DNA from 2 places in the Pseudomonas cichorii genome. Region 2 is predicted to be linked to the other one. Evidence: predicted binding sites of a transcription regulator. Region 2 holds the regulator's gene; the other holds the start of a gene.
What was found. Region 2 encodes sigma-54, which starts transcription at its own class of promoters, with help from an activator protein. Its sites were predicted from a motif close to ANTGGCATNNANNTTGCTNT; they were not measured.

Region 1 (14,991 bases), 970 kb from region 2:
TATGCCTCGCCCAACAATGCGTGCTGGTCCTACGATAATCGCAGCGCTGGGCTACGTATTCCGGCGAGTGCGGCCCAGGCCAGAAGAGTGGAAAATCGTCTGCCGGGTGCCGACGCCAATCCTTATCTGGCCATTGCGGCAAGCCTGGCGGCAGGTCTGTATGGCATCGAACACAGACTGGAGTCCACAGCGCCGATCCAGGGTGAAATTGTGGTGCCGCAAGAATTGGCATTGCCTTGTACCTTGCATGCTGCTCTGGAGCGTCTGAAGCGCAGTCCGTTGGCCAAGGAACTGTTTGGTCAGGTGTTTATCGAAGGCTACATCGCCTCGAAGACCATGGAGCTGACCAGTTTTCTTGATGAAATAACCCCCTGGGAGCGGCGTGTGCTGGGTGCCCAGGTCTAAGAACCGTTGTTTTGGCGTCGCCTGTACGGGCGACTCTTTATTTTTGGAATGTCCATGCGTCAAATCTGGAAGTCTTTTCGGGGTCTGTATTTCGCTTCGCTGATGATGTTGATCGGCTCGGGTCTTTTAAGCACCTACCTGGCCTTGCGGCTGGCGGCCGATGAGGTCGACGGTCTGTGGATCGGTGCGATGATGGCCGCCAACTATTTCGGGTTGGTGCTGGGTGGCAAGGTGGGTCATCGCCTGATCGGCCGGGTAGGGCACATCCGTGCCTATGCGACCTGCGCCGGGATCGTGGGCGCTGCGGTGCTGGGGCTTGGGTTGATCAACTGGCTGCCGGCCTGGCTGTTCCTGCGCATGATCGTCGGGTTGGGGATGATGTGTCAGTACATGGTGGTCGAAAGCTGGCTCAACGAGCAGGCGGCGGCACGCCAGCGAGGCATGGTCTTCAGCGGCTACATGATTGCGTCGTACCTGGGGCTTGTCTTGGGACAACTGATTCTGGTGGTTCACCCAGGGCTCGGGCCTGAGCTGCTGATGCTGATCGCCATGTGTTTTGCCCTCTGTCTGGTGCCGGTGGCCATGACCCGCAGCATTCACCCGGCGCCGTTGCGTCCTGCTCCGCTGGAACCGCGCTTTTTCATCAGCCGCGTGCCGCAGTCGTTGACCACCGTGCTGGCGTCCGGGCTTATCGTCGGTGCCTTCTATGGTCTGGCGCCGCTGTATGCCGCCCAGCAAGGTCTGTCGACCGAGCATGTGGGCATGTTCATGGGCTTCTGCATTCTTGCCGGCCTGCTGGTGCAATGGCCGCTGGGCCTGTTGTCCGATCGTTATGACCGGGCGCACCTGATGCGCGCTTTTGCAGGTGTTCTGGTGCTGGCCTCCTTGCCGCTTGCCGTTTTGCCGAGCATGCCGCTGGAAATGCTGTTTATAGTGGGTTTCGTCGCTTCTCTGGTGCAGTTCAGCCTGTATCCACTGGCGGTGGCCTTTGCCAATGACCACGTTGAAGGTGAGCGGCGGGTATCGCTGACAGCAATGCTGCTGATGACTTTCGGGATTGGCGCCAGTATCGGCCCGCTGGTAGCTGGCGCCCTGATGAAACAGTTCGGCAGCAACATGCTTTATGCGTTTGTGTGTTTCATATCACTGGTGCTGGCGCTGCTGACACGTCCTAAAGCGGTTACCCATCAGCATCAGGTGGATGACGCGCCGTTGCATCACGTGGCAATGCCGGACAGCATGTCCAGTTCGCCACTGGTGGTCGCGCTTGACCCGCGTGTCGACGAGCAGGTGGTTCAGGAGCAGATGCAGGCCACGGTTGAGCCGGAGCCGGAGTCAGAGCCGAAAGCCAGTGCTGAATCGTCGGTGAGGCTTGAAGACGAGGAAATCAATCGGCCTTGATGGGAGGGCGGAACTGCAAGCCAGAAGCCGCAAGTCAAAAGCTTGTAGCTTGAAACTTGCAGCTTTCAGCCACCTCTATCAAAAATCGTCGTCTTTATCGAACCGACGTGCTTCGCGTTGCAGTTGATAAACGAAGCGCTCCACCTGGCGCTGTACCAGGCCGCTCATGTTGTGGAAGCGTACGCCTGCGAAGGTGGTGTGGAATCTTTCTTCAAAGTGCAGGTAGCGCAGTTCCACCGGTGCGGTCATCGCGCCGAAAGGCAGCTTGGCGATGAAGCGTTCGTACACTTGGCCCAGTTGCATGCGCTCGGACACATCGCCCTCGAAGCGCAGCTTGCAGCCGGTTGCCGAGATATCTAGGAGTTTGCCGACCAGAGGGGATTTGAGTCTGTCGCCACCGATTTCAATGTCGACCAGTTGTGCGAGCTTGAGGGCTGCACGGAAGGCGTTGCGACGCTGGTGGTAGATCACTTCGGTGGGCAGGGGGCCGCGGTAGAGGCGCTGGCCATCCACGTCGACGATGGTCATCTGCTCCGAGTTTTCCCAGGCGATGCGCACACCGTCGTGGAAGCCTTCGACCCTGAACGATTCGCCATTGGCCAGGAATCGTTCACCGTCGCGTGGAATCATTTCATCGAGGGCCATGACGTTACTGTCACGATCAACCTCGATCAGGTAGCTCTGGAAGCGTTGGGCGCGCTCATGAAAGGTAATGATCAGTGGATCATTATGTTCATGTAGTAACCGCAGGTTGGCGGCAATTTCCAAAGGTGTATTGAGGACCTTCGGGGGCTGCGGAGCATCATCCGCGCTTGAGCCATTCACGTTTTAACTTCTCCAGGCAAAATACTACGGCAACGCAACAACAGGCATTCTGCCACTACGCACTAAACCTTGAAACAGGAAGTTACGCCTGACTGAGAGGACGTGGCCTTGCTCTTCCTGCGGTCGATCCACGGCTGTCATACAGCGTCGGGGTATCGGCACCCTTCAAGATGCGGAGCTGGTGAGCGGTTGTCACCTGCTGCAACTGGATAAGACTACCATTTTGCTCGTTGATAGCCTGGCACTCAGCGATCAATGCGCTCAGTTCATCGCTCGCGGCGATAAGCTGTTCGCCCACATCCGAATGGCTGGCCAGCTCCTGGAGACCTTTGCGGTTCGCAGGTAGCCCAAGGCCGGCAAGTAACTGGCTGCGCCTGCGGCCATGTTGCTCGAGGAGAATCACCAGCGCCTGTTTCTGCGCCAGGATATGTTCCATCTCGCCCATGTCGCGACCGTGCAGAACCAGTGACTCGGCATGCAGCAACTCAAGCAGTTGCCGGGTTGGAACCATGCCGTCGGTGATCATCTGAAGCAAAGTAGTATCTTGCATCGCATGCTCTGGTTTTCAAGCGTCCAGATTATCCACCGCAAGCACAGGGCTTAGCGTTGGGTTTCGAAGTTGAGCAGTTTGCTGGCTACGCGGTTGCTGTCCACTGTGTAGGTGCCGTCTGCAATCGCCTGCTTCAACTCGGCGACGCGAGCGCTGTTGACGGTTGGCAGGTCGCCCAACTTATCAGTGATCTTCTGCAACTGCTGAGCCTCACTGCTCAAATGAACGGATTCTCCGGTGCCTTTGACGTTTGCAGCCGTTGCTGCAGATTCGGGTGCGCCGGTTTTACCGCTTTCCTTTGTAGTCCCGGTGCGCGAAACGCTACCGGCAGACTGTGAATTTCCAAGGCGACTGAAATCGATGACCATGATTGAAAAAACCTCTTGGGTGTTTGGACGCTTGCCTTGTTTTCGGCCCAACCCAAAAAAACTTTAGGCTTTGTGTGAAAAGCATATGGAACGGGCTTTCCACCGCGGGAATATGCACCGCAGTCTAGGAAAAACGCGCGTTCGACGCCAGCCTCAATCGATCTACATTGCGACTTCCACCTGCCCGGGGCCGATAATATTGGCCTTGATGACGCGATTGGAATTCAGGTTTTTCACCCGTATCTGCTCGTTGAAACCGCCATCGGACAGCGCCTCGCCGGGCATACGCACCGCCAGCGAGCCGCTGCGGGCGGTAATGACCACCTGGTCGCCCTTGCGAACCATCTGTGGCTGTTCCAGAAATACTGGTGACATGACCTGGTCGATGACCGTTGGTCGGATTACCTTTTGCCCGACTGCCTGATCCAGTGAAGAGAGGAAACCCAGGCCCAGGCTGCCGATGTCCCTTTCCCTCAACATGACATCGTCCTGCGACACAATACTGTCGCGTTTCAGGGGACGTACCGACACCACCACATTGCGAAACAGCTTCACTTCCGCCGGCACAAACACAGTCCATGGGGATGAGCCTTCACAGCGTACACGTACGCTCACTCTGCCCAATGGCTTGGCGCTTTCCAGTTTTGCTGTCAAATCCTTGTCACAGGAGCCCATGCGCATTCTGGGGTCCAACTGCCTCACCTGAATTTCAAAACGGCCTTCAATCTGGTTGCTCGCTAAATAGTCTTCTACTGTGAACTCAAGAAACCCCTGTGTGACGCCGATAAGCTGTTCAGGCAGTGTGAAATTCTCGGCGCGGCCGTAGTTTGCAGTGCTTGAAAGGCACAGGAGAGCGATCACGCAGAGCAGTCTGCGGGTTTCCAGTTTCAGGTGTCGAAAAATTGTCGTCTTTGTGTTCATGGCGTATAAAAAGCAAGGCTCGTGCCGCTTGCCAAATCTGGTGCGTGGCGAACGGTGGCTTTTGTTAAGGGGGTCGGGCATGGCGGGTGTAATGGATTCGGTGAACCAGCGAACTCAGCTGGTCGGTCAGAATCGCCTTGAGCTGCTGTTGTTCCGTCTTGACGGCAAGCAGCTCTATGGGATCAACGTATTCAAGGTTAAAGAAGTACTGCAATGCCCGAAACTGACTGTCATGCCCAAGTCCAGCCGGATTGTGCGTGGTGTGGCCAACATTCGCGGTGGCACGATCCCGATCATGGATCTGGCAATGGCGACGGGCTCGACCGGAATGATTTCGCTGGTTAATTCCTTCGTCATCATTACTGAGTACAACACCAAGGTTCAGGGTTTTCTGGTGCATTCGGTCGAACGCATCGTGAACATGAACTGGGAAGAGATTCATCCGCCACCCAAGGGCACCGGGCGCGACCACTATCTGACGGCCGTGACTCGTGTCGACAATCAGTTGGTGGAAATCATCGACGTCGAGAAGATTCTCGCCGAGGTGGCGCCGATTACCGAGGGTGTTTCCCACGGCGTTATCGACGAAGAGACTCACAGCAAGGCCGTTTCGTTGCGGGTGCTGACGGTCGATGACTCGTCGGTTGCACGCAAGCAGGTGAGTCGCTGCCTGGAAACGGTCGGTGTCGAGGTGGTTGCCTTGAACGACGGTCGTCAGGCGCTGGATTACCTGAAGGCAATGGTTGAAGAGGGCAAGAAACCTGAAGAAGAGTTTCTGATGATGATCTCCGACATTGAAATGCCGGAGATGGATGGCTATACCCTTACAACAGCCATACGCAATGATCCACGAATGCAGAAGTTACACATCACCTTGCATACTTCGCTTTCCGGGGTATTCAATCAGGCGATGGTAAAGAAAGTGGGTGCTGACGATTTTCTCGCGAAATTTCGACCTGATGACCTGGCGGCCAGGGTCGTGGCGCGGATCAAGGCGGCAGATAATAGCTAGGGGCGTCGCCCTTGGTGGTTCACATGATTTTGAGAGGCGGCACCTTGTCTACAGGTAATTTGGATTTTGAACAGTTCCGGGTCTTTCTGGAAAAAGCCTGTGGCATCTTGCTGGGGGAAAACAAGCAGTACCTGGTCTCCAGCCGTCTCAACAAGCTGATGGAGCAGCAGGGGCTCAAATCGTTGGGCGAACTGGTACAGCGTATCCAGTCCCAGCCTCGCAGTGGTTTGCGTGAGCAGGTGGTCGATGCGATGACAACCAACGAAACCCTGTGGTTTCGTGATACCTATCCCTTTGAGGTGCTGAAGAACAAGGTGCTGCCCGAGCAGATCAAGGCCAGCCCCGGTCAGCGTTTGCGCATCTGGTCGGCCGCCTGTTCATCCGGCCAGGAACCGTATTCGCTGTCGATGTCCATCGACGAGTTCGAGCGCAGCAATCCGGGCCAGCTCAAGGCGGGTGCACAGATCGTTGCAACCGACCTGTCCGGCTTGATGCTCACCAACTGCAAGACGGGCGAGTACGACAGCCTGGCAATCGGCCGCGGCCTGTCGCCGGATCGTCTGCAGCGCTACTTCGACGTGAAAAGTCCGGGTCGCTGGGTGGTGAAGGCTCCGATCAAGAGCCGTGTCGAGTTCCGCTCGTTCAACCTGCTCGACAGCTACGCAAGCCTGGGCAAGTTCGACATCGTGTTTTGCCGCAACGTGTTGATCTACTTCTCGGCCGAAGTGAAGAAAGACATCCTGCTGCGCATCCACGGCACGCTCAAGCCGGGTGGCTACCTGTTCCTGGGTGCTTCCGAAGCGCTTAACGGCTTGCCGGATCATTATCAGATGGTTCAGTGCAGTCCTGGGATTATCTACAAGGCCAAGTGATGGTGGTTGTAGGTATGAGCATGAAAGAGACCTTCGGGTCTCTTTTTTGTTGGGTCGAAATTTTTAATGGGCCCTGATAAGAAGCCGGGCGTGAGCTTGCTGAATCACTGATGTTGAATTTCAATGATTCGGCAAGCTTTTAGTCGTTATTAGTTTTCCCAGCTAACAATGACTTGTGCCAAGCCGCCAGATACCGGGCCGAATGAGCTTGCGCTATAAATTCGGTGATATATGAAAAATGGTTTGTCTGGGGATCTGTTGTTGAAGAAAGTCGTTGATCCGCTTTTGAGATTGGTTACATTGTAGCAAGAGTTGGTATCCCCTTGGCATAGATAGGCTGTAAAGGTTGCATTGGCAGGTATTGCGCCGATTTTGTAGTTCCACCTGACAATGTTTATTTTGCCAGTGGCAGGAGGGGAGCCTACAATACGAAAGTTTGTAGTGTTCCAAATGTTTGAAGAGTACGTTGTGTTAACTACTGCCTCTTGAGAATAAGCGGCTCCTACTGCAAAGGCATTGCTGCCAACGGTAGCCAATACCAGTGCTGCTGCACACCCAAGAATACCTTTTCTTTTCATTTTCAAGATTCCTTCTAATTCATGAGTTCGCATTCGTTGCGAAGCGCTTGCCTGTCCAGGCAGGCTGCGCTGGCTTTATACCGCCTCATTTTTATTGCGGCAATAGAGTAAGGAGAAAAAAGAATTTTAAGCGGTGTTGATGTGTTCTCGGTGCTCTTATAGTGAATGACTAAATGTGTTTTTAGGGGGAGGGCAGGTTTTTGTTTTTTCGAATTGATTTTCTCAGTGTTAGTGTGCAGGCGACGTATTTCCTGCGGTTCTTGTTGTTGGCTGCACAGCGTTTCTGCATGCGCTGTAATTTTTTGTATTGTTTTTCAGTGTGTGTCGAATAGGCCCTGAAGTTTTTCAAGTGCCATCCGTTGAATGACAGTATGAATTTTTCTCGTCAGGCAAAAAAACGCTCCAACACCCTTTGTCGAGGTGATATAAGGGCGGGCGAATACGAGGTCATGGAGAAGGCTGTACGCAATGGAAGGGCACGTCACTCAGGAACAATGCACAAGCGCCACGCCGCTACCTTGCACAAACCTGATTCAACTGGATCGTATCTGCCATTCCTATCAGGCAGGCGCGGTATCTCATTCGGTTCTGCACGATGTATCGCTGACCATCGAGCGCGGCCAGAGCTGTGCCATTGTCGGCAGCTCCGGCTCAGGCAAGAGTACGCTGCTCAATATCCTCGGCCTGCTTGATCGTCCGACAGCGGGCGGCCTGTTTCTGGATGGGCTGGACATGGGCGACGCTTCTGCACCGTTGCGTGCGAAGGTCCGTAATCAGCTCATCGGTTTTGTCTTCCAGAGTTTCAACCTCCTGCCGCGTCTGAATGCTCTGGATAACGTCGCCTTGCCGTTGCTGTATCGCGGCTATTCCCGCCACGCTGCGCGAGTGGCCGCTCAGCGAGAAATCGAGCGCGTGGGGCTGGCCGACAGGGCTCATCATCGTCCTGCCGAACTTTCCGGCGGGCAGCGGCAGAGAGTTGCCATTGCCCGTGCTCTTGTAGGGCAGCCAGCCCTGATTCTTGCCGATGAACCGACCGGCAACCTCGACAGCGCTACGGCTGCCGAGATTCTTTCTCTGCTGCTTTCCCTGAACCGGGAGCAAGGCGTGACCTTGATTGTGGTCACTCACGACAACGCCCTGGCCCGGCACATGCAGCGTTGCCTGCATGTGCGTGATGGTTGTCTCGAAGAGCGGGTGGCGCCAGTCGGTATTGCTCATGTCTGAAGAGCGGTTCGCCCATTACGGCCCGTCGACAGGGCAGATATTCCTGGAGCCTCTGAACAGTTTGCGTCTCCTGGGGCGCCGATCGTTGCTGGCCTTGCTGGGCATTGCGGTGGGATGCGCTTCGGTGGTCGCCTTGTTGAACATTGGCCAGAACGCGGCCAACGAGGCCATCAGCGCGTTCAAGGGGCTTGGCAGCGACATGCTGGTGGTCAGTTTTGCGGCAGTGCCGGGAATGAAGATGCGTCCGGCCCCGGCAACGCTCGATATCCCGGCGGTCATGGAGGCGGTTCCAGGAGTTCTTCATGTCGCGCCTGTCATGATGCTTTCGACCAGAGTGAGTTTTGATGGGCGCACGCACAATACGAATATCGCGGGTACTTCCAGTGATCTGGCGGCAGTGCTTGGATTGCGTGTTGCCCGGGGCCGGTTCCTTTCCAGTTACGACAGTCGCAGCACCTATGCCGTGCTGGGTGCGCAAGTGGCCCGGGAGCTGGGCATCGAGAGTCTTCGGGATGTGGCGGGGAGACGCATACAGATCGACGGTTATCTTTTTGAGGTGGTCGGGATCCTGTCCGGGCATGGGCAGAACCCGCTTATTCCCGTTTCCGTGGATGACGCTGTTTTTGTCCCCATCGAAGGCATGCGGCGCATCAGTTCAAAGCCGGAAATCACCAATGTCATTGCCAGGGGCGGAGGCGGCGAAACCCTGGAGCAGGATGGAAACGCCTTGAGTAGCTATCTACAAACGCTGGCGCCGGGGCGCGATGTCCAGGTACAGATTCCCCAGCAATTGATTGATGGTCTGGCGCAACAGTCCCGGACCTTTTCCTATCTGCTGGCGGGCCTGGGCGGTATTTCCCTGTTGGTAGGCGGTGTCGGGGTCATGAATGTGATGGTCATGAATGTGTCCGAGCGACGCCGTGAGATTGGTGTTCGCATGGCGCTGGGCGCGCGTCCTGTGGATATCGGGCGACTCTTTCTGCTGGAGGCGGCTGTGTTGTCCATTGCAGGAGCGACGATAGGCGCGTGTCTGGGGCTGCTGGCTGCCTGGCTGTTTTCGGTAGTGTCGGGCTGGGGCTTCACCTTGTCGTTGCCTTCGCTCCCGCTGGGTATTGTCAGTTCGCTGCTGGTGGGGCTTTTCTTCGGATTGAACCCGGCCTTGATGGCGGCTCGCCTGGAACCGGTACAGGCGTTGCGCGATGATTGATCTTTGTCGGAATCTGTTGGTGTGCTGCCTGGTTCTTGGTGGCCTTGAGTCTGCCGTGGCGGCGCCGCTTGTGCCGGGCGGTCCGAGCATGCCGGGTCGGGCAGTCTCCCTGAGTGAGCAGACGATCGAGCTGACCCTGGCCGATGCGGTATTTCTGGGGTTGCGGGACAACCGCTCCATTCGCAGTGCCTATCTTGATCGCATTGCCCAGAAGTTCGATTTGCGTGTTGCCCAGGACCTCTTTACGCCCAAGCTGGTACTCAGCAGCCGTTATCTGGCGACGCGCAATCAGAGCGATCACTATCGTCAGGCTGAAGTCATTCCCCAGACCACAATGCTGGGTGAGTACGGGACCCAGCTTTCCCTTGCCTGGTCGAATCAACTGACCATGGCCGACACGGCAGGCCGCACTCGTAACGATGGCGCAACCCTCACGGTCATTCAGCCTTTGTTGCGAGGTGCCGGAAAAGAGGTGGCCACAGCTCCCGTGCGGTTGGCGGTTCTCTCGGAGAAGGTCAACCGTCTGGCTCTGAAGTCTACGGTTTCGGACACCATCAACCGGATCATTACGGGGTATCGTGAATTGTTGCGTGCCCAGGAGCAGGTACGCATTGCGCGTGATGCGCTTGAGCGTTCACGTCAGTTGCTTGACGCAAACAGGGCGATGATTTCAGCGGGGCAAATGGCAGAGTTCGACATTGTTCAGACTGAAGCTGACGTCGCCACTCAGGAACTGGCGATAGAGGAGGCAGCCAACCAGCTGGATGCCAGTCGCCTTGAACTGTTGCGTCTCCTGGCCCTGGACCTGGGCACGCGATTGCGTGCGGTCGAGGTGCTTGATGCGCGTCGTATCGAGGTCAGTGCGCAGCAGGCTTTGCTCACTGCGAGGGAGCGGCAGCCTGCCTATCTCACTCGCTTGATTGCCGGCAAGCAGGCGGAAATCAATCTTCTTGTCGCCCGTAACGAGCGGTTATGGGATGTGTCATTGATCGGCGGTGCCACTCAGGTGCGTGATCGTTCCCAGAATGATTTCGGCCCCAGCACAAACCGTACCTGGGAGGGCTATGCCGGTGTTCAGATCGATATCCCGATTGGTGATTTGAGTCGGCGGCAAGCCGAGGTGCGAGCGCGGGTCGATGTGGAAAATCAGGAGCTGCTCCTGGCTGAGGCGAATCAGTCCCTGGCGCAGGATGTAGGGGATGGTGTGCGCGACCTGAGGACCCGTTGGCGACAGTATGAGATTTCCCAGAGGGCGCGTGAGTTGTCGCTTCGCAAACTGAATATCGAGCGGGAGAAATTGCAGTCCGGCCGCTCCAGCAACTTTCAGGTCCTGAGTTTCGAGGCCGACCTGCGCAATGCCGAAAATGCTCGCCTCAATGCATTGATTGCTTACCTCAATGCCCAGACAAGTCTGGATCAGACGCTGGGTACGACTCTGGAGAGCTGGGATATTGATCTCAATGACTAAGTATCTGACGCGATTGCGCACCTCTCGCGTCGGTGTTCGGGCTGCTGTCGCTGGCGTTGTTGCCGCCGGGCTTCTTGCGGGCCTTGTCTATGGCTATCAGTCGCAGTCCGAATCGGCATCGCCAGACGTTCGCTGGATAGCCGTGCAGCCGCAATTGCTGGAGAGTCAGTTGGGGCTGGTGGGGCGAATCGAGGCAGCCAGCCGATCAACGATGGCAGCTCCGTTTGAAGGTGTCGTGCAGCAGGTCGCTGTCGTCGAGGGGCAGCGGGTCGAGCGTGGTCAGCACTTGCTGACGCTGGATACCGCACAACTGGATATCCAGTTGCGTGAGGCGCTGGCTGCCCAGTTGAAGCTTCAGCGCACAGTAAAGGATATGGAAAACTGGGCGCAGGGCGAAGAGGTGGCACGTGCGCGTCGAGCGCTCACAAGTGCTCAGTACGGACTGAGCGATACCGAGCGAAAACTGGCGGATACGCGCCGCTTGTTCGAGCGGGGTATTGTCGCGCGCATGGATGTGGATTCACTCGAGCAGCAGGCCAGGGTCCAGCGACTTGACATGACAGCCTCGCAGTCCGAATTGAATGCCGTCATGGAGAAGGGCAAGGGTGAAAATCGCCAGATAGCCGATATGGAGCTGGCCAATGCCCAGTCGCGTTATCAGGCCTTGCAGGCTCTGCATGCCCACCGGGAAATCGAGGCGCCGTTTGCCGGGATTGTATTGCGCCCACAGAGGCCGGAAGGAGGCGTTGCGCCCTTGATCCAGCAAGGGATGCGCATGCCTCAGGGTACGCCGCTTTTCGAGCTGGCGAGTCTGGAGCAGATCCGGGCGGTTGCCCGTGTCGAAGAGGTGGATCTGCATCAACTGGCCGATGGCATGCCTGTGCAGGTCACGGGTGATGGCTTCGAGGGTATTACCCTGCAGGGAACCCTGTCTTCGATTGCTGCGCAGGGCGTGGCCCCCGATTTCGGCGGCGGTACGACGTACGAAGTGGTCATCAGCATCGCTTCCCTGACGCCGGCCCAACAGGTGAAGGTCCGCCTTGGCATGAGTGCCCGGCTGGCGATCGTCACTTATCGGGCTGACAACGGCTTCGCGGTGCCGCCTGAGGTGTTGCGCCAGGATGCCGAAGGCCGAACTTTCATTGTCTATCGCAAAGACATGGCCGATGCGCCGCAGCGGGTCATGGTCACTGCCGGTCGTGCGATGCCTCAGGGGGTCGAGGTTTCCGGCCTGAAACCCGGTTATGTCGAGTTGCCTGCCACCGCCCGGTGACAGGCTCGGTGATTCTGCCATCTGCGGCAAACCTGTCCTGCCGCGGACATGGCAAAAAAACGGCACATCCCTTGCCGCTTTAACCCTTCGTAGCGGAAATGCCTTGCCGCTTTTCTGGCATTGCCGACCTGCATGTCGCTACAGACCCCGCAAACACTGGCTTTATGGATTTGGCACGCTGATTGCTTTCTCAGTGATACGAGAATCAGGTCAACCGGCAAAGGTTTCCCGAAATGAGCATCAGCTTCGATAAAGCATTAGGCATACACGAAAAGGCCCTCAACTTCCGGGCTCAGCGTGCAGAGGTGTTGGCCAACAACATTTCCAACGCCGATACCCCGAATTTCAAGGCCCGTGATCTGGACTTTTCCTCGGTGCTGGCCGCCGAAAACGAGAAGGCTCAGAACGGTCGTTTTGCGCTGAACATGACCAATAACCGTCATATCGAAGCTGAAGGCATGGGCAATGGCGATGGTACGTTGATGTACCGCACCCCGTCTCAGCCTTCGCTGGACCAGAACACCGTCGATTCGCAGGTCGAGCAGGCCAGCTACACCGATAACGCCATGGGTTTCCAGGCCAGTTTCACCCTGCTCAACAGCAAATTCAAAGGGCTGATCTCAGCCCTGCGCGGAGAATAATCCATGTCACTAGCCAATGTGTTCAACATTGCCGGTAGCGCCATGAGTGCCCAGACCACGCGTCTGAACACCACGGCCAGTAACATCGCCAACGCCGAGACCGTGTCATCGAGCATGGATCAGACCTACCGTGCCCGTCACCCGGTGTTCGCAACCGTATTGCAGGGTCAGCAGTCCAACGGTGGTTCGCTGTTTCAGGATCAGAGCGATGCCGGTCAGGGCGTTCAGGTCAACGGCATCATCGAAGACAGCTCCAACCTTGAAGCGCGTTTCGAGCCTAATCATCCCTCCGCTGACAAGAACGGGTACGTCTACTACCCCAACGTCAACGTCGTGGAAGAAATGGCTGACATGATTTCCGCCAGCCGTTCGTTCCAGACGAACGCCGAAATCATGAACACCGCAAAATCCATGATGCAGAAAGTTCTGACCCTCGGTCAGTAATAAAGGGCGAACGTTATGGCCGTTGAAAACGATGTATCGACGAGTTTTATAAACTCGCTGCAGAACCCCAAAGCCACTGCGACCAATTCGAGTGAGGCGCTGGGCAAGGATGCGTTCCTGCAGTTGCTCGTCACCCAGATGAAAAACCAGAACCCGCTGGATCCGCAGGACAATACGCAATTCGTTGCGCAGTTGGCGCAGTTCAGCAGTCTGGAAAGCATGCAGAATCTGACCTCGACCGTTGACTCGATTGCGACCAGCTACAAGTCCTCTCAGGCCCTGCAGGCTTCTTCGCTGGTGGGTCGTTCGGTGATTGTTGAAACAGGCACTACTCAGGTCGATACCAGCAAAGGTTTGTCCGGCTCTGTTGTAGTGCCTGCATCGACGTCGGCGACGACGGTCAAGGTGTACGACTCCAGCAATAACCAGGTTGATACGATTGATCTGGGGGCGAAGGGCGCAGGTAATGCAAGTTTCACCTGGGATGGTCTCAATAGCGAAGGCGTCGCCTTACCGTCAGGAACCTACAGGTTTGTTGCCTCGGGCACTGTCAATGGCACAAACACGGCCTTGAGTACTTACCTGCCAGCAACAGTCAACAGCGTGACAACCGCTGTGAGTGGCGGGGAAATGACACTAAATCTGGCTGGCGGCAGTTCGATCGCTCTGTCCAAAGTGCAATCAATCGGAATATAGAGCCGACTAGACGGCGTAGGAGTGGTACATGTCATTCAATATCGGCCTTAGTGGGCTCTATGCAGCAAACAAAAGTCTCGACGTTACCGGCAACAACATTGCCAACGTGGCGACAACAGGCTTCAAACAATCGCGTATCGAATTTGCTGACCAGTATGCTCAGTCGATTCGTGCCACGTCAGGCGGCACCAATATTGGTACCGGTGTTACCACGGCGGCTGTTTCCCAGCAGTTTTCTCAGGGTGGCCTGACCACGGGCACTGGCAACAGCCTGGACCTGGCGATCAATGGCAGCGGCTTCTTCATGCTGAGCAATAACGGCGACAGCCTTTATACGCGTGCAGGTGCGTTCCATACCGACAAAGATGGTTATGTGGTCAACAGTTCCGGCATGAATCTGCAGGGCTATAACGTTGACGACAATGGTGTTGTCACCGTTGGTGTGTTGGGGGATCTGAGGGTTGATACCTCAAATCAGCCAGCCAAGGCGACCAGTATCATCACTAACGTTGCGAGCCTCAACTCGACAGCAACTGTTCCGACTATCACGCCTTTTGATGCAAGCAACACCAATAGTTATAACTTTACCTACAGTACGTCTGTCTACGACTCTCAGGGTAATGAGCACAAGCTGGAAAGTTACTTTGCCAAGACAGGCACCAATACATGGGCCATGTATTCGCTGATGGATGGTCGTAGTATCAGTGACCCAACAACGGCGGTGGCTGAGCGTAATAACCTGACCTTCGATTCCTCCGGAAATCTTGTCATTAATACGGCGGCAACTCCGAGTGTTCCTTCGAGTAGCACTAACATTGCTGTCAATACCGATGGCACCTTCCAGATCAATAACTGGGTCCCGGGTGTGCAAACGGGAACAGGTATTTCGGCTACCTGGGTAGCCAATGGTGCATCCGGTGTGACAGGCGGTATTCAACTTGATATGACCGGTGCTACTCAGACGGCAACTGTTTCGGGGCGTTCAAGTGGTGCTCAGAATGGTTACGCTGCCGGCCAGGTCAGTGGTCTGAATGTGGATGCCAGCGGTAATCTGTTTGCTAGCTATACGAACAACCAGTCCCGAGTGATTGGTCAGGTTTCGCTCA
Region 2 (14,991 bases):
CACGACGATGATGACCAGAGACATCACGCCCACCGAGTACAACTGCTTGATCAACAGCGAAAAACCGCCGCCGATCCCGCCACGCCCCAGCAAGGCATGGCCCAGAAAGATGCCGGATCGCCCCAGCACTGCAACGGTATCAATGGCCGAACGCCCGAACAGGCGAATACGGTCCAGCAATGACTTATTGCGCATCAGCGCTTCCCCAAAAGATCTTCACGAAAATCCGGTGCCGGATAGTGAAACGGAACGGGGCCATCCGGCTCGCCGGTCATGAACTGACGAATGCGCGGATTATCCGAGGACATCAGTTCCTGCGGCGTACCCTGCCCCAACACCTGTCCGTCTCCGACGACGTAAAGGTAGTCCGCGATACTTGCTGTCTCGGAAAGATCATGAGACACCACGATACTGGTGATCCCTAGCGCATCGTTGAGCAAGCGGATCAGACGCACCAGAACCCCCATGGCTATCGGGTCCTGCCCGACAAAGGGTTCGTCGTACATGAGAATCTGCGGATCGAGAGCGATAGCACGGGCAAGCGCCACACGACGCTTCATGCCACCGGACAACTCGTCGGGCATCAGCTCGAGCGCGCCGCGCAAGCCCACTGCCTGCAACTTGAGCAGGACAATGTCGCGGATCATCTCTTCCGGCAACTGGGTGTGAACGCGCAAGGGAAAGGCGACGTTCTCGAAAACATCGAGATCGGTGAACAAGGCGCCGCTCTGGAACAGGACCCCCATGTTCTTGCGCGCATCGAACAGGTCGCTGCGTGACAGCTCGGGCAGGTTCTGGCCATTGACCCAGACCTCGCCCGAACTTGGCCGCAATTGCGCTCCCATGAGCCGAAGCAAGGTCGTCTTGCCACAGCCGGACGGCCCCATGATCCCGGTGACCTTCCCCTTGGGAATACGAATATCGACATCAGTGAATATGCTGCGCGTGCCGCGTTTGAAGGACACTCCTTTCAAATCGACCGCGTAGGCGTCATCGGCGCTCATCTAAACTCCTTGCGATACAGCTTCTCCCTTCTCCTGCCTGGCTCTCGCGAGACACAGACAGCACGGGCCAGCCGAACAAGCCGCGCACTATATCACCGCAGCAGCACGCCACCCAAGAAGAGAACCTGTTTGTTAGATACCCCACAGCACCTTGCAGACACCCTGTGCATGCTGAAATAAACCTGAGAACAGCCCTTGCAATAACCCCGAAAGGCTGAACAAGCCACTCCAGATACAACTCCATGACGATCAGACGTGAGGGAATCGTACATTACCGCTATAATCGCCGCCTTTCAGCAAGCCGACTAATTCAAGATATGACCCGATCCAGCGACCTGACTCAATCCGCGCAACGAACCATCCGCCTCGAAATGGAAGCCATACAAGGCTTGCTCGGCCATCTCGATGCCGATTTCGTGCGCGCGTGCGAAATGATTCTGGCCAGCAAGGGACGCGTCGTAGTGGTCGGCATGGGCAAGTCCGGACACATCGGCAGAAAGATCGCCGCGACCCTGGCCAGCACCGGCACGACCTCTTATTTCGTGCATCCCGCCGAAGCCAGCCATGGCGACATGGGCATGATTACCCGCGACGACATCATTCTGGCCCTGTCCAACTCCGGCACGACCAATGAAATCGTTACCCTGCTGCCACTGATCAAGCGTCTGGGCATCAAGATGATCAGCCTGACGGGCAACCCGGCCTCAGTCATGGCCAAGGCGGCCGACGTCAACCTCAACGTCCAGGTGGAACACGAAGCCTGCCCGCTGAACCTGGCACCCACGTCTTCGACTACCGCCGCCCTGGTCATGGGCGACGCCCTGGCTGTTGCCTTGCTCGAGGCGCGCGGCTTTACCGCAGAAGATTTCGCGTTCTCGCACCCCGGCGGCGCACTGGGCCGACGCCTGCTGCTCAAAGTCGAGAACATCATGCACACTGGCGACGCCCTGCCCAAGGTTCAGCGCGGCACCCCGCTACGCGATGCACTGCTGGAAATGACCCGCAAGGGCCTGGGCATGACCGCAATCGTCGACGCCGACGGCAAGCTGGCCGGGATCTTCACCGATGGCGACCTGCGCCGCACCCTGGATCGCCCGATCGACATTCGCGAAACCACTATAGATGAAGTCATGACCCTTCATGGCAAGACGGCCCGCGCAGAGATGCTCGCCGCCGAAGCCCTGAAAATCATGGAAGATCACAAGATCGGCGCGCTGATCGTCGTCGACGCCGATGACCGCCCGACCGGCGCCTTCAACCTGCAGGACCTGCTGCGAGCGGGTGTCATGTAATGGCGACTCTTCTGCTCTTTATGAATCAGGAACAAATCACCTGCCGGGGCAACGATCTGCCAGACTTGTCGCCTGCGCGCCAGGCAACATTGAAGCAGCCCGCCATGCGCCCTTATGGAAGCCTTTTCTATGTTCAGTAAGAAAATACGCACGATTCTGACTTTCGGGGTGCTGGCACTGCTGCTTGCTGCAGTCGGCTACTGGAACATCAGCCCGGAAAGCTTCATGGATCAGCCTGTCGCCGCCACCGACGACACCGCCATCGACTATTACGCCATCAATGCCCATAGCGTGCAGTACCTGCCCGACGGCAAGATGCAATACGACATGACTGCCGACAAGGTCGAACACGTCAAGGCAACGGACATCACCCTGCTGACCAAACCCGACCTGCACATGTACCGCGGCACCCTGTTCCCGTGGCACGTACAGAGCGAGCGTGGCGAAGTTTCGCCGGGCGGCACCGAAGTTGAACTGATCGACTCCGTACGTGTTGCACGTACCGATGAAAAGCAGCGTACGACTATCATTACCAGCAGTCGTATGACCGTATTCCCACAGAAGCAATATGCGCAGACCGAGCAAGTGGTTAGAATCGACGCCGCTGGCGGTGTAACGACAGCCAAGGGAATGAAAGCGTATTTGAACGACGGCAGGATGGACCTGCTGTCCAACGTAAGAGGACAGTATGAGTCTCGTTAAAACTCTTCCTTTTTTGCTCGGCCTGGGCGCAGCACTGGGAAGCGCGAGCGCCTGGTCCCTGCCAACCGACCGCGATCAGCCGATTCACATCCAGTCTGACGATGCGCAGCTCGATGACAAGAAAGGCGTTGCCACCTACAAGGGCAACGTGATCATCACTCAGGGTTCGATGAAGATCACCGGTAATACCGTGACCATCACTCGTAACGCACAGGGCGAAGTCGACGTATTCACCTCCGTCGGCAACCTGGCCTATTACGAGCAGAAACCCTCGGTAGACAAGCCGATCGTGCAGGCCTATGGCGTCACCATCCAGTATTACGCGGCACAGGATCGCATCGTACTGATCGACAAGGCCAAGGTCATCAACGATGGCAACACCTCCGAAGGCGAGAAGATCGTCTATGACACCGTGAAGCAGGTCGTCACCGCAGGCCGAGCCAATGGCGGCGCCAAAGTGACTGCACCGCGCCCACGGATCGACATGGTCATCCAGCCTAAAAAGAAAACCGAACAGCAGAAGGCCCAGTAAATGGCGACGCTTAAAGCCCAGCACCTGGCTAAAAGCTACAAGAGTCGTCAGGTCGTACGCGACGTAAGCCTGTCCATCGACAGCGGTCAGATCGTAGGCTTGCTCGGCCCCAACGGCGCCGGCAAGACGACCTGCTTCTACATGATCGTCGGTCTGGTACAGGCCGATCAGGGCCGCGTCCTGATTGATGACCTCGATGTCAGCCACCAGCCGATGCACGGCCGCGCCCGCGCAGGTATTGGCTATCTGCCTCAGGAAGCCTCGATCTTCCGCAAGCTGTCCGTAGCCGACAACATCATGGCCATCCTCGAAACCCGCAAGGAACTCGACTCAGCCGCTCGTCGCAAGGAGCTGGAAAGCCTGCTTCAGGAATTCCACATTACCCACATCCGCGACAACCTGGGCATGAGCCTTTCGGGTGGTGAGCGCCGCCGCGTGGAAATTGCCCGGGCACTGGCCACCGCACCCAAGTTCATCCTGCTCGACGAGCCTTTCGCAGGCGTAGACCCCATCTCGGTGGGCGATATCAAACAAATCATTCATCACCTCAAAGCCAAGGGCATCGGCGTGCTGATCACCGATCACAACGTGCGCGAAACCCTGGATATCTGCGAAACCGCCTACATCGTGAACGACGGGCAATTGATTGCCGAAGGCGACTCGGAAACCATTCTGGCCAACCAACTGGTGAAAGAGGTCTACCTCGGCCACGAGTTCCGCCTGTAGTCGATCCTGTGTGAGCTCTCTTGATGCGAGCTTTGCCTAAGCATCCTGTTGACAATGCATTTTTTGTCATGATGCTCTAGGCAAACACTTCAGATTCAGGCATATAACTTGCTTAAGCTGGCGCTTCGGCGCCCTGTAGTGGATGGCGCATGTGCGCCGGCGAATAAGGTGTTTAGCCCCTGCCATGAAACCATCGCTAGTCTTGAGAATGGGCCAGCAGCTGACGATGACACCGCAGCTGCAACAGGCTATCCGCTTGCTCCAGTTATCGACCCTGGACCTCCAGCAAGAGATTCAGGAAGCACTGGAATCCAATCCTATGCTGGAACGCCAGGAGGAAGGCGAGGACTTCGACAACTCCGACCCTCTGGCCGACAACATTGAGCAAAAGCCCAATACCGAGATCCAGGAGCCCAGCTATCAGGAATCCGCACCCACTGTGGACAACCTGGAAGAGGGCGAATGGAACGAGCGCATTCCAAACGAATTGCCCGTCGATACCGCCTGGGAAGATGTCTACCAGACCAGCGCCAGCAGCCTGCCCAGCAACGATGACGACGAATGGGACTTCACCACCCGCACGTCCGCGGGCGAAAGCCTGCAGAGCCATCTGCTGTGGCAATTGAACGTGGCGCCGATGTCCGACAAGGACCGGCTGATTGCCGTCACCCTGATCGACTGCATCAATAACCAGGGCTATCTCGACGAAACCCTCGAAGAAATCGTCGAAGCCTTCGATCCCGAACTGGATATCGAACTCGACGAGATCGAAGCCGTTCTGCACCGTATCCAGCAATTCGAGCCTGCCGGTATCGGCGCCCGCAACCTGAGCGAATGCCTGCTGCTGCAATTGCGCCAGCTACCGGCCAAGACCCGCTGGCTGAGCGAAGCCCAGCGCCTGGTCACCGACTATATCGACCTGCTGGGCAGTCGCGACTACACCCAGCTCATGCGGCGCATGAAGCTCAAGGAAGACGAACTGCGCCAGGTCATCGAACTGGTCCAGAGCCTCAACCCGCGCCCCGGCTCGCAGATCGAATCCACCGAAGCCGAATATGTCGTGCCCGATGTGATCGTGCGCAAGGACAACGAACGCTGGCTGGTGGAGCTGAATCAGGAATCCGTGCCACGCCTGCGGGTCAACCCGCAATATGCCGGTTTTGTGCGCCGGGCCGACACCAGCGCTGACAACACCTTCATGCGCAATCAGTTGCAGGAGGCCCGCTGGTTCATCAAGAGCCTGCAGAGCCGCAACGAAACCCTGATGAAGGTTGCCACCCAGATCGTCGAACATCAGCGCGGTTTTCTCGAGTATGGCGACGAAGCCATGAAGCCGCTCGTCCTGCACGACATCGCCGAAGCGGTGGGCATGCACGAGTCTACGATTTCCCGCGTGACCACCCAGAAGTTCATGCATACCCCAAGGGGTATTTACGAGCTGAAATACTTCTTTTCCAGCCACGTCAGCACCTCCGAAGGTGGGGAATGCTCTTCGACGGCCATCCGCGCAATCATCAAGAAACTGGTTGCAGCGGAAAATCAGAAAAAGCCGTTGAGTGATAGCAAGATCGCTGGTTTACTGGAGGCACAAGGCATTCAAGTAGCCCGTCGCACAGTAGCCAAGTACCGCGAGTCGCTCGGAATTGCACCTTCGAGTGAACGCAAGCGACTGATGTGATGCAGGCAGAGCCACAGCGTTCCAGCGGCAGGAATGAACTCCTGCTTCTTTATGCACTGGCAAAGGAGAAAGCTGTATGCAAGTCAATATCAGTGGACACCAACTGGAAGTGACCAAGCCCCTTCGCGAATACGTTGAGCTCAAGCTCAAGAAGCTCGAAGGGCATTTTGACAAGATTACTAACGTGCAGGTCACCCTGGCGGTCGAGAAGCTCAAGCAGAAGATCGAAGCCACACTGCACATCCATGGTGGAGAGGTCGTAGCCAACGCCGAACATGACGACATGTACGCGGCCATCGACCTTCTCACTGATAAGCTCGACAGACAATTGCTCAAGCATAAGGAGAAGCAGCAGAACATCCTTAAAGGTGCGACAGCTCGCTGACACTCATCCCAATGATCCGACTTGAAAACATCCTGACCCCCGGCCGTTCATGCGTGAACGTGTCGGGCGGCAGTAAAAAACGTGTACTCGAACAAATTGCCAACCTGATCGGTCGAGAAGTACCGAGCATGGACCAGCAAAGTGTGTTTGAAAGCCTTGTTGCCCGCGAAAAACTGGGATCTACCGGTTTTGGCAACGGCATTGCCATCCCCCATTGCCGCCTTGCAGGCTGTGAAACACCTGTGAGCGCAGTCATGCGCCTGGAATCGCCTATCGATTTCGACGCCATCGATGGTGCCCCGGTCGACCTGCTATTTGTCCTGCTCGTCCCGGAAGCGGCCACCGATGAACACCTGGAGCTGCTGCGCCAGATAGCCAGCATGCTTGACCGCACTGAAGTGCGTGACCGCCTACGCAGTGCCGAAAGCGGTGAAACGCTTTATCAAGTGGTACTGGACGTACAGAACGGACATTGAGCATGCGCCTGATCGTCGTGAGTGGTCGTTCGGGTTCTGGCAAGAGCACAGCGCTGAATGTGCTGGAAGACAACGGTTTCTATTGCGTAGACAACGTTCCTGCCGGCCTCCTTCCGGAACTGGCAGAGCGTGCGCTGATGAACAGCGAGCTGGCAGAGCCTCTGCTGGCAGTGTCCATCGATGCACGCAATCTCCCGAGCCACCTGACGCGTTTCCCGCAGATCCTCGCCGAACTTCGTGCACTCAATATCCAGTGCGACGTGCTCTACCTGGACGCCGACGAAGCGACGCTGCTCAAACGCTTCTCCGAAACCCGTCGTCGTCATCCGCTGAGCACGGCGAATCGTTCGCTGGCAGAAGCCATACACGACGAAACGACTCTGCTGGGGCCAATCATCGATCTGGCAGATCTCAAGATCAACACCACGCACCTGAACCTCTATCAACTACGCGACACCCTCAAGCTTCGCCTGCTGAACAGGCCTGAAGCCGGTACCGCCTTCCTGATCGAGTCGTTCGGTTTCAAGCGCGGCATGCCTGTGGACGCCGACGTCGTATTCGATGTGCGCTGCCTGCCCAATCCGTACTGGAAGCCTGAACTGCGCGATCATTCGGGCCTCGATGCTCCCGTTGTCGAATACCTGGCAGCCCAGCCTGATGTCGAAGAGATGTTCCAGGACATTTTTTCCTACCTCAACAAATGGCTGCCTCGCTTTGCTGCCAGCAACCGCTCGTACGTCACCATTGCCATTGGCTGCACAGGCGGGCATCACCGCTCCGTCTACCTGACAGAGCGCCTGGGTCAGGTCCTGCAACAATCACTCAAGAACGTTCAGGTCCGCCACCGCGACCTCAGCTGAAGGATTTTCACTGCGATGCCCGCTCGTCAAATCACCATTATCAACAAACTGGGCCTGCACGCCCGCGCAGCCGCCAAGTTCGTTGGCGTCGCAGGCAAGTTTCCTTGCCAGATCAGGGTTGGCCGCTCACCGGAGAGCATGGTCGACGGCAAAAGCATCATGGCCGTAATGATGCTGGCTGCCGGCAAAGGCACGGATATTCACCTGCTGACCGAAGGCGAAGGCGAGCAGGATGCCCTGGACGGACTGGTCGAACTGATCAATAACAAGTTCGATGAAGGCGAGTAAGGCGATTGGCTAATGCCTGGCAGTTAAGAGGCAGGGGCAAAATTCGTGGTGGGGCCTTGGCCGCGACAGTCATTTTCAGATGCTAAAAATGTGTTGCCTGTATACAGGCCGTCGCGGCCAAGGCCCCTCCACCTCGATAACATGTACGCACTGACTGAGGAGTCACCCCTCAAACCAGCGCCGTATCCATCACCATCATCAAACAAAAACCTGCAATCAATCCCAAACTGGCAATCTTGTTATGCCCGTTCAGGCGGGACTCAGGGATGATTTCATGGGTCACCACCAGCAGCATTGCGCCAGCCGCCAAGGCCAGGCCGAATGGTAGCAGTTGCTCGGCAATGCCCACCAGCCAGGCACCGAGCAGGGCAAAGAGCGGTTCGACGAGGCCAGAAGCCGCGCCAATCAGGAACGCCTTGCCGCGCGACATTCCAGCACCTGCCAGCACCATGGCGATCACCAGCCCTTCAGGCACGTCCTGCAAGGCAATGCCGATGGCCAGGCTATCAGCCTCCGACAGGCCACCACCCGCCGAAACGCCAATCGCCATGCCTTCCGGGATGTTGTGAGCCACGATGGCAATCACGAACAGCCAGATTCGCGGAGCAATCGCCGGATGTCCGGGCGTACCACCCAGCGGCGAACCTCTGGAGACGCTGTAATCCACCATGAACAGGCACAAGGCTCCCAGCACGATGCCTGCGCTGATCAGGCCACCCGCGCCCCAGGCAGAAAAACCAAGACCTTCGGCAGCTTCAAGCCCCGGCACAATCAGGGAAAACGCCGTCGCTGCCAGCATGACACCAGCACCGAAGCCGAGCAGCCCATCGGACACCATGATCGGCATGTTACGGATCACCAGTACCGGAACCGCCCCTAATGCCGTGCCCAGAGCACAGATCGCGCCGCCTTCCAGCGCCCGCATCAGGCGCGGCTCAAGGTCGAGCCAGGCCAGCCCTTGTGCGCCCAGCAATGCCATGCCGGCCAACAGCAGAACTGTCCCGATCGCCAGACGAAACAACCGCACGCTGCTGACTGTAAGTATTTCCGAACGCATAAACTGCCTTAGGTCTTTATTGGAGAATCAGGCCAAAGCGGCCTGGTAGCGCCGGGATACCTCATCCCAGTTGACCACGTTGTAGAACGCGTTGATGTATTCGGGGCGACGGTTCTGGTAGAGCAGGTAGTAAGCGTGTTCCCAGACGTCCAGGCCAAGGATCGGTGTGTTGCCGTTCATCAACGGGCTGTCCTGGTTACCACTGCTTTCCACCACGAGTTTTTTCTCGGGCGTCACGCTCAGCCAGGCCCAGCCACTGCCGAAACGGGTCAGGGCCGCTTTGGTGAAAGCGTCCTTGAAGCTGTCGAAACCGCCCAGTTGCTCATCGATAGCCTTGGCAACCTCGCCTTGAGGAAGACCACCGCCGCCAGGAACCATGACGGTCCAGAACAGGGAGTGGTTGGCATGGCCGCCACCTTGATTGATCACCGCCGGGCGCAGTTTTTCAGGCAATTGCTGGACGCTGGCCACCAGTTTCTCGATTGGCCACTCAGCGAACTCGGTGCCCTCGACAGCGGCGTTGAGGTTGTTGATGTAGGTCTGATGGTGTTTGGTGTAATGGATTTCCATGGTTTGCGCATCGATGTGCGGTTCCAGGGCATCGTAGGCGTAAGGCAGTGCAGGCAAGGTGTAAGGCATTTCAATGTGCTCCGTAGAAAAGGCCAGGAGTGGCGGCGGAATCTCGCTGCAACGATGAGCGCGTATGCTCGTTGTTGCTGTTCAGCAACCGATGCGTTCTTGGGTATTCGCCGTGCTCGCCGATGAAGCCCAACAGTTCGGCATAGGTCTTGTTGCTGTGGCGCAACGCGGCTTCGCGCAGGGCCTTGGGCAGACGCGGTTCCTGCATGGTTTGCAGCAGGTGTTGATGGATCGCGCACAAGTACTCGGCGCTCTCCTCAGGCTGACCCAGGCTCAGGTGCAGATCGGCCAGGTTGTGATGGGAAATGACACAGGCCGCCACCGCTTCATCGGCATCCGGCCAGCGTTCAAACAGCACTTGAGCCAGTGCCAGCGCCTGAAGGTAAAGCTCGCGGGCCTCGACCCACTCACCCTGATTGAAACAGCGATTGGCCAGTTCGATGGTGCGTTTCCAATGCTGCATGACATACCTCCAGGCGGGCTTGAATCAGATGCCGCCAGCAGTGAGTTTTTCGGGATTGAGCAGCACTTCCAACTGATTACGCTGCAAATCGGTGTGCTCAAGGGCTACATCGATGATCGGACGTCCTTGCTGGTACGCCTTCTTGGCGATTTCGGCGGCCTTCTGGTAGCCGATGATCGGATTGAGCGCCGTCACCAGGATCGGATTACGCGACAACGCTTCCTGGAGCTTAGCTTCGTTGACCTTGAAGCTGGCTATCGCCTTATCAGCCAACAGACGACTGGAGTTGGCCAGTAATTCGATACTACTGAGCAGGTTCTGGGCGATGATCGGCAGCATCACATTCAACTCGAAGTTGCCGGACTGCCCCGCCACGGTAATGGCCGCATCATTGCCGATAACCTGCGCAGCAACCATTGCGGTCGCTTCCGGGATCACCGGATTGACCTTGCCCGGCATGATCGACGAGCCAGGCTGCAAGGCTTGCAGCTCGATCTCACCCAGGCCGGCCAGCGGGCCGGAGTTCATCCAGCGCAAGTCGTTGGCGATTTTCATCAGGGAAACCGCTGTTGCCTTGAGCTGCCCGGACACCGCCACGGCGGTGTCCTGGGAACCGATCAGGGCAAAAAGATCCTTGCCGGGCTCGAACTGCACGCCACTCAAAGCGCTCAGGTGCGTGCTGAAACGCTTTGCAAACTCAGGATGCGCGTTGATGCCGGTGCCGACCGCTGTGCCACCTTGAGCCAGCGCCTGCAAGCTTGGCTGCAACCCTTGCAGGTGTTCGACATTGGCGCGAATCTGCTGCGCCCAGCCGTTCAGGACCTGGCTCAAGCGAACCGGCATGGCATCCATCAAGTGGGTACGGCCGGTCTTGACGAAAGCGTGCACCTGCACAGCCTTGTGCTCGGTGACCTGAACCAGATGATTCAGGGCCGGCAACAGTTGTTCGTGCAAGGCCAGGGCAGCGCTGACGTGGATAGTCGTCGGAATGATGTCGTTGCTGCTCTGGCCACAGTTGACGTGATCGTTCGCGTTAACCGTCTCACCCAGCACGCGGGTCGCCAGGGTGGCAATCACCTCGTTGGCGTTCATGTTGGTGCTGGTGCCGGAACCCGTCTGGTAGATATCCACCGGGAAGTGAGTCATGAAATCACCGGCCAGCAGCTCCTTTACAGCGCTGACGATGGCTTTGCTCTGCCCTTCGCTGATCTGCTCCAGCTCAAGGTTGGCTTGAGCCGCTGCCGCCTTGGCCAGCAACAGCGCACGAATGAACTGCCTGGGCATGCGCTGCTGGCTGATCGGAAAGTTATCCACCGCACGCTGAGTCTGTGCGCCATACAAGGCCTCGGCCGGGACTTGCAGCTCGCCCATGCTGTCGCGTTCGATACGGGTATTACTCATCGGAATGTCCTTGCACCAGTTCAGTGAGAGAAATCGAAGGCTGCAAAACGCAGGACGCCAGTTGATGCGCACAGGCTGCCCAGCGTTGCTGTCGTGCGGGTGTGGAGGCCAGCGCCTTTACGTCGCGCAACGGCCGCCAGGCCTGATCCAGACACAGGCAGCGCCAATGCCACGGCAAGACCGTGTCGCGTGCGGTGTCCATCAACAGGCGGAATGTGGTTTCGGCGATAAGCGTCTGGGGTGTAGCCGTGAAACGCGCCAGATAGCGCCCTTCAGCCAGGTAATGATCGATGAGGCGCGGTTCATCAGGCTCAAGGGCACAACGAATCCGCAGACTCAGACCGCGCCAGTTTTCCAGGTAAGGCAGCTCGTGTAACACAGACCCCATGACCGCATCTCATTTCGGAAATGATATTCATTATTGAATGAGATTAAGAATCAAAACAAGTGTGGAGTTTTTGCGAACCGAAAGAGGAGGATATGAAAGGGGAATTGAGGGATGGTTTTTCGCGAATGAATTCGCTCCCACTGCAGGAGCGAATTCATTCGCGAAGAGGAGATTTAGCTACCCGCGACAGTCATGCGCTCAATCAGCACCGAGCCTGTGCGAATGTTGCTGCGCAATTCAAGATCGCTGCCAATCGCGACAATCTGTTTGAACATGTCGCGCATATTGCCGGCAATGGTCACTTCCTGAACCGGGAACTGGATCTCGCCATTCTCGACCCAGAAACCCGCCGCGCCACGGGAGTAATCACCGGTCACGATGTTCAGGCCACTGCCCATCAATTCGGTGACCAACAGGCCGCGCCCCATGCGGCGGATCAGTGCAGCCTGATCTTCGCTGCCATGAGTGACGAACAGGTTATGCACGCCACCGGCGTTCGCCGTGCTGGGCAAGCCCAGTTTTCGGCCCGAATAAGTGCTCAGGACATAAGAAACCAGCGTACCGTTTTCCACGAACGGCTTGGCATAAGTCGCCAGACCATCACCATCAAAAGCAGAGCTGCCCATGGCGCGCATCAGGTGCGGACGCTCATCGATGGTCAGCCACTCAGGGAACAGCCGCTCCCCCAGAGTACCTTCAAGGAAGGAAGACTTGCGGTACAGGTTGCCACCGGCAATGGCTGACAACAGGCTGCCGAACAGTCCGCCCGCCATCTCGGCCGAGAACAGCACCGGAACCTCGCAGGTCGGAACAGGACGCGCGCCCAGACGACTGGCAGCACGTTGTGCAGCCTTGCGACCAATGCTCTGGGGATCAGCAAGCAGAGTGCCGATACGGTTGACGTCGTACCAGTAATCACGCTGCATCTGGCCTTCACCTTCGGCGATCATCACGCAACTGAGGCTGTGACGTGTCGAAGCGTAACCACCGATGAAACCATTGCTGTTGCCATAGACCCGGCAACCTTGATGGGCGTTGAGCGTGGTGCCATCGGCGTTCTTGATCCGGCTGTCAGCGTCAAACGCTGCGGCTTCACAGATCAAGGCCTGCTCGATGGCTTGCTCCGGGGTGATGTCCCAGGCATGGAACAGATCGAAATCCTTGTTCTCCCTGGCCATCAACGCAGCATCGGCAAGGCCGGAGCTTTCGTCCTCGGAAGTATGTTTGGCGATGGCCAAGGCTGCTGCCACGGTTTCGCGAATGGCGTCTGCGCCACTGGCCGAGGTGCTGGCCGAGCCTTTGCGCTGACCCAGGTACAAGGTGATACCAAACCCTTGGTCGCGGTTGAACTCTACGGTTTCCACTTCGCGCTGACGAACGGATGTCGACAGCCCCTGCTCCAGCGACACGGCAACTTCACAGGCACTGGCGCCCTGGCGCCTGGCTTCGGCAATGATCTGCTCGACCTGTTCCTGCAGTTCGGGCAAGGCCTGAGGGCCGACGCTTTGGGTTGCACTCATGATTTTCTCCATCAAATTCTGCTTTCGGCACACGCCGAATACCGACCGGACCGGACAAGCGGCCCTCGACTGGTTATCATGGCGGCGTTTATTTGCGGACGGCCCCCATGGTTGATTCTTACGACGACTCCCTCGACGGGGAGAAAAGCAAAAGCCAGGTAAAACGCGAGCTGCATGCTCTGGTTGATCTTGGCGAGCGACTGACGACATTCAAACCCGATGTACTGGCCAAGCTGCCTCTGACCGACGCCTTGCGCAAGGCTCTGGCGGATGCGCCGAAGCACACCGCGCACATTGCCCGCAAGCGCCACATCCAGTTCATCGGCAAGCTGATGCGCGATCAGGACCAGGAAGCCATTCTGGAATTGCTGGACCAACTCGATGCCTCCACTCGCCAGTACAACGAACGCTTCCACGCTCTGGAGCGCTGGCGTGATCGCCTGATCTCGGGCAACGACGACGACCTGGAAAAGTTCGTCATCGACTACCCGGACGCTGACCGCCAGCAACTGCGTTCATTGATCCGTCAGGCTCAACACGAAGTTGCACGCAACAAACCGCCGGCCACCAGCCGCAAAATCTTCAAATACATCCGTGATCTGGACGAGATTCAACGCGGTCTGCGTTGATCACGACCCTGGGGCTGATCGCAAGGATCAGCCCCGTCACACCCTCACCCGCCAGTGCCTCCGACCGTGATCGCATCAATCTTCAGGGTCGGCTGGCCAACACCCACCGGTACTGACTGGCCATCCTTGCCACACACGCCCACGCCGCTGTCGAGGGACATGTCGTTGCCGACCATCGACACTCGGCTCATGGCTTCCGGCCCGTTGCCGATCAGGGTCGCGCCCTTGACCGGAGCGGTGATCTTGCCGTCCTCGATCAGGTAGGCTTCGCTGGTGGAAAACACGAACTTGCCGCTGGTGATGTCGACCTGACCACCGCCCAGGTTGGCGCAATAAATACCTTTCTTCACCGAAGCGATGATTTCCTGTGGATCACTCTCGCCGCCCAGCATGTAGGTGTTGGTCATGCGTGGCATCGGCAGGTGTGCATAGGATTCGCGACGACCGTTGCCTGTGCGGGCGACGCCCATCAGGCGCGCATTGAGCTTGTCCTGCATGTAGCCCTTGAGAATGCCATTCTCGATCAGGGTTGTGCATTCGGTCGGCGTGCCTTCGTCGTCCACGCTCAGCGAGCCACGACGCCCGGCCAGCGTTCCGTCATCGACGATGGTGCAAAGGCTGGAAGCAACCTTTTCGCCAATCCTGCCGCTATAGGCCGAACTGCCCTTGCGGTTGAAGTCGCCCTCAAGGCCATGCCCGACCGCTTCGTGCAGCAGTACACCGGACCAGCCGGAACCCAGCACCACAGGCAAGGTGCCCGCCGGTGCCGGAATCGCTTCAAGGTTGACCAGTGCCTGACGCAGCGCCTCGCGGGCGTAGCCCATGGCTCGGTCTTCAGCGAGAAAATAACGGTAGTCGGTACGTCCGCCGCCGCCATGACCGCCGCGCTCGCGACGACCGTTCTGCTCGACGATGACGCTGACATTGAAACGCACCAGCGGCCGCACATCG

Region 1: a site for sigma-54 is predicted at 12,274-12,293, ahead of flgB (flagellar basal body rod protein FlgB). Genes of this name have one in related genera too.

Annotation. Positions count from the first base shown of each region.
Region 1 covers NZ_CP074349.1:4,014,287-4,029,277, reverse strand. The annotation lists gene KGD89_RS16795 (glutamine synthetase family protein) at 1-405, shown strand, start outside; gene KGD89_RS16790 (MFS transporter) at 460-1,806, shown strand; gene KGD89_RS16785 (flagellar brake protein) at 1,885-2,631, opposite strand; gene KGD89_RS16780 (flagella synthesis protein FlgN) at 2,714-3,181, opposite strand; gene flgM (flagellar biosynthesis anti-sigma factor FlgM) at 3,232-3,549, opposite strand; gene flgA (flagellar basal body P-ring formation chaperone FlgA) at 3,712-4,470, opposite strand; gene KGD89_RS16765 (chemotaxis protein CheV) at 4,550-5,482, shown strand; gene cheR (protein-glutamate O-methyltransferase CheR) at 5,527-6,354, shown strand; gene KGD89_RS16755 (flagellar protein FlhE) at 6,504-6,932, opposite strand; partial or broken gene KGD89_RS16750 (ABC transporter ATP-binding protein) at 7,401-7,980, shown strand; gene KGD89_RS16745 (ABC transporter permease) at 8,149-9,363, shown strand; gene KGD89_RS16740 (TolC family protein) at 9,356-10,831, shown strand; gene KGD89_RS16735 (efflux RND transporter periplasmic adaptor subunit) at 10,824-12,104, shown strand; gene flgB (flagellar basal body rod protein FlgB) at 12,338-12,745, shown strand; gene flgC (flagellar basal body rod protein FlgC) at 12,749-13,189, shown strand; gene KGD89_RS16720 (flagellar hook assembly protein FlgD) at 13,205-13,885, shown strand; gene flgE (flagellar hook protein FlgE) at 13,914-14,991, shown strand, end outside.
Region 2 covers NZ_CP074349.1:4,988,422-5,003,412, forward strand. The annotation lists gene mlaE (lipid asymmetry maintenance ABC transporter permease subunit MlaE) at 1-195, opposite strand, end outside; gene KGD89_RS21215 (ATP-binding cassette domain-containing protein) at 195-1,004, opposite strand; gene KGD89_RS21220 (KpsF/GutQ family sugar-phosphate isomerase) at 1,322-2,296, shown strand; gene lptC (LPS export ABC transporter periplasmic protein LptC) at 2,426-2,998, shown strand; gene lptA (lipopolysaccharide transport periplasmic protein LptA) at 2,985-3,530, shown strand; gene lptB (LPS export ABC transporter ATP-binding protein) at 3,531-4,256, shown strand; gene KGD89_RS21240 (RNA polymerase factor sigma-54) at 4,441-5,934, shown strand; gene hpf (ribosome hibernation-promoting factor, HPF/YfiA family) at 6,011-6,319, shown strand; gene ptsN (PTS IIA-like nitrogen regulatory protein PtsN) at 6,331-6,795, shown strand; gene rapZ (RNase adapter RapZ) at 6,798-7,655, shown strand; gene KGD89_RS21260 (HPr family phosphocarrier protein) at 7,671-7,943, shown strand; gene KGD89_RS21265 (ZIP family metal transporter) at 8,113-9,000, opposite strand; gene KGD89_RS21270 (superoxide dismutase) at 9,028-9,639, opposite strand; gene KGD89_RS21275 (tetratricopeptide repeat protein) at 9,641-10,102, opposite strand; gene KGD89_RS21280 (class II fumarate hydratase) at 10,127-11,503, opposite strand; gene KGD89_RS21285 (hypothetical protein) at 11,496-11,891, opposite strand; gene pmbA (metalloprotease PmbA) at 12,065-13,411, opposite strand; gene yjgA (ribosome biogenesis factor YjgA) at 13,519-14,040, shown strand; gene tldD (metalloprotease TldD) at 14,085-14,991, opposite strand, start outside.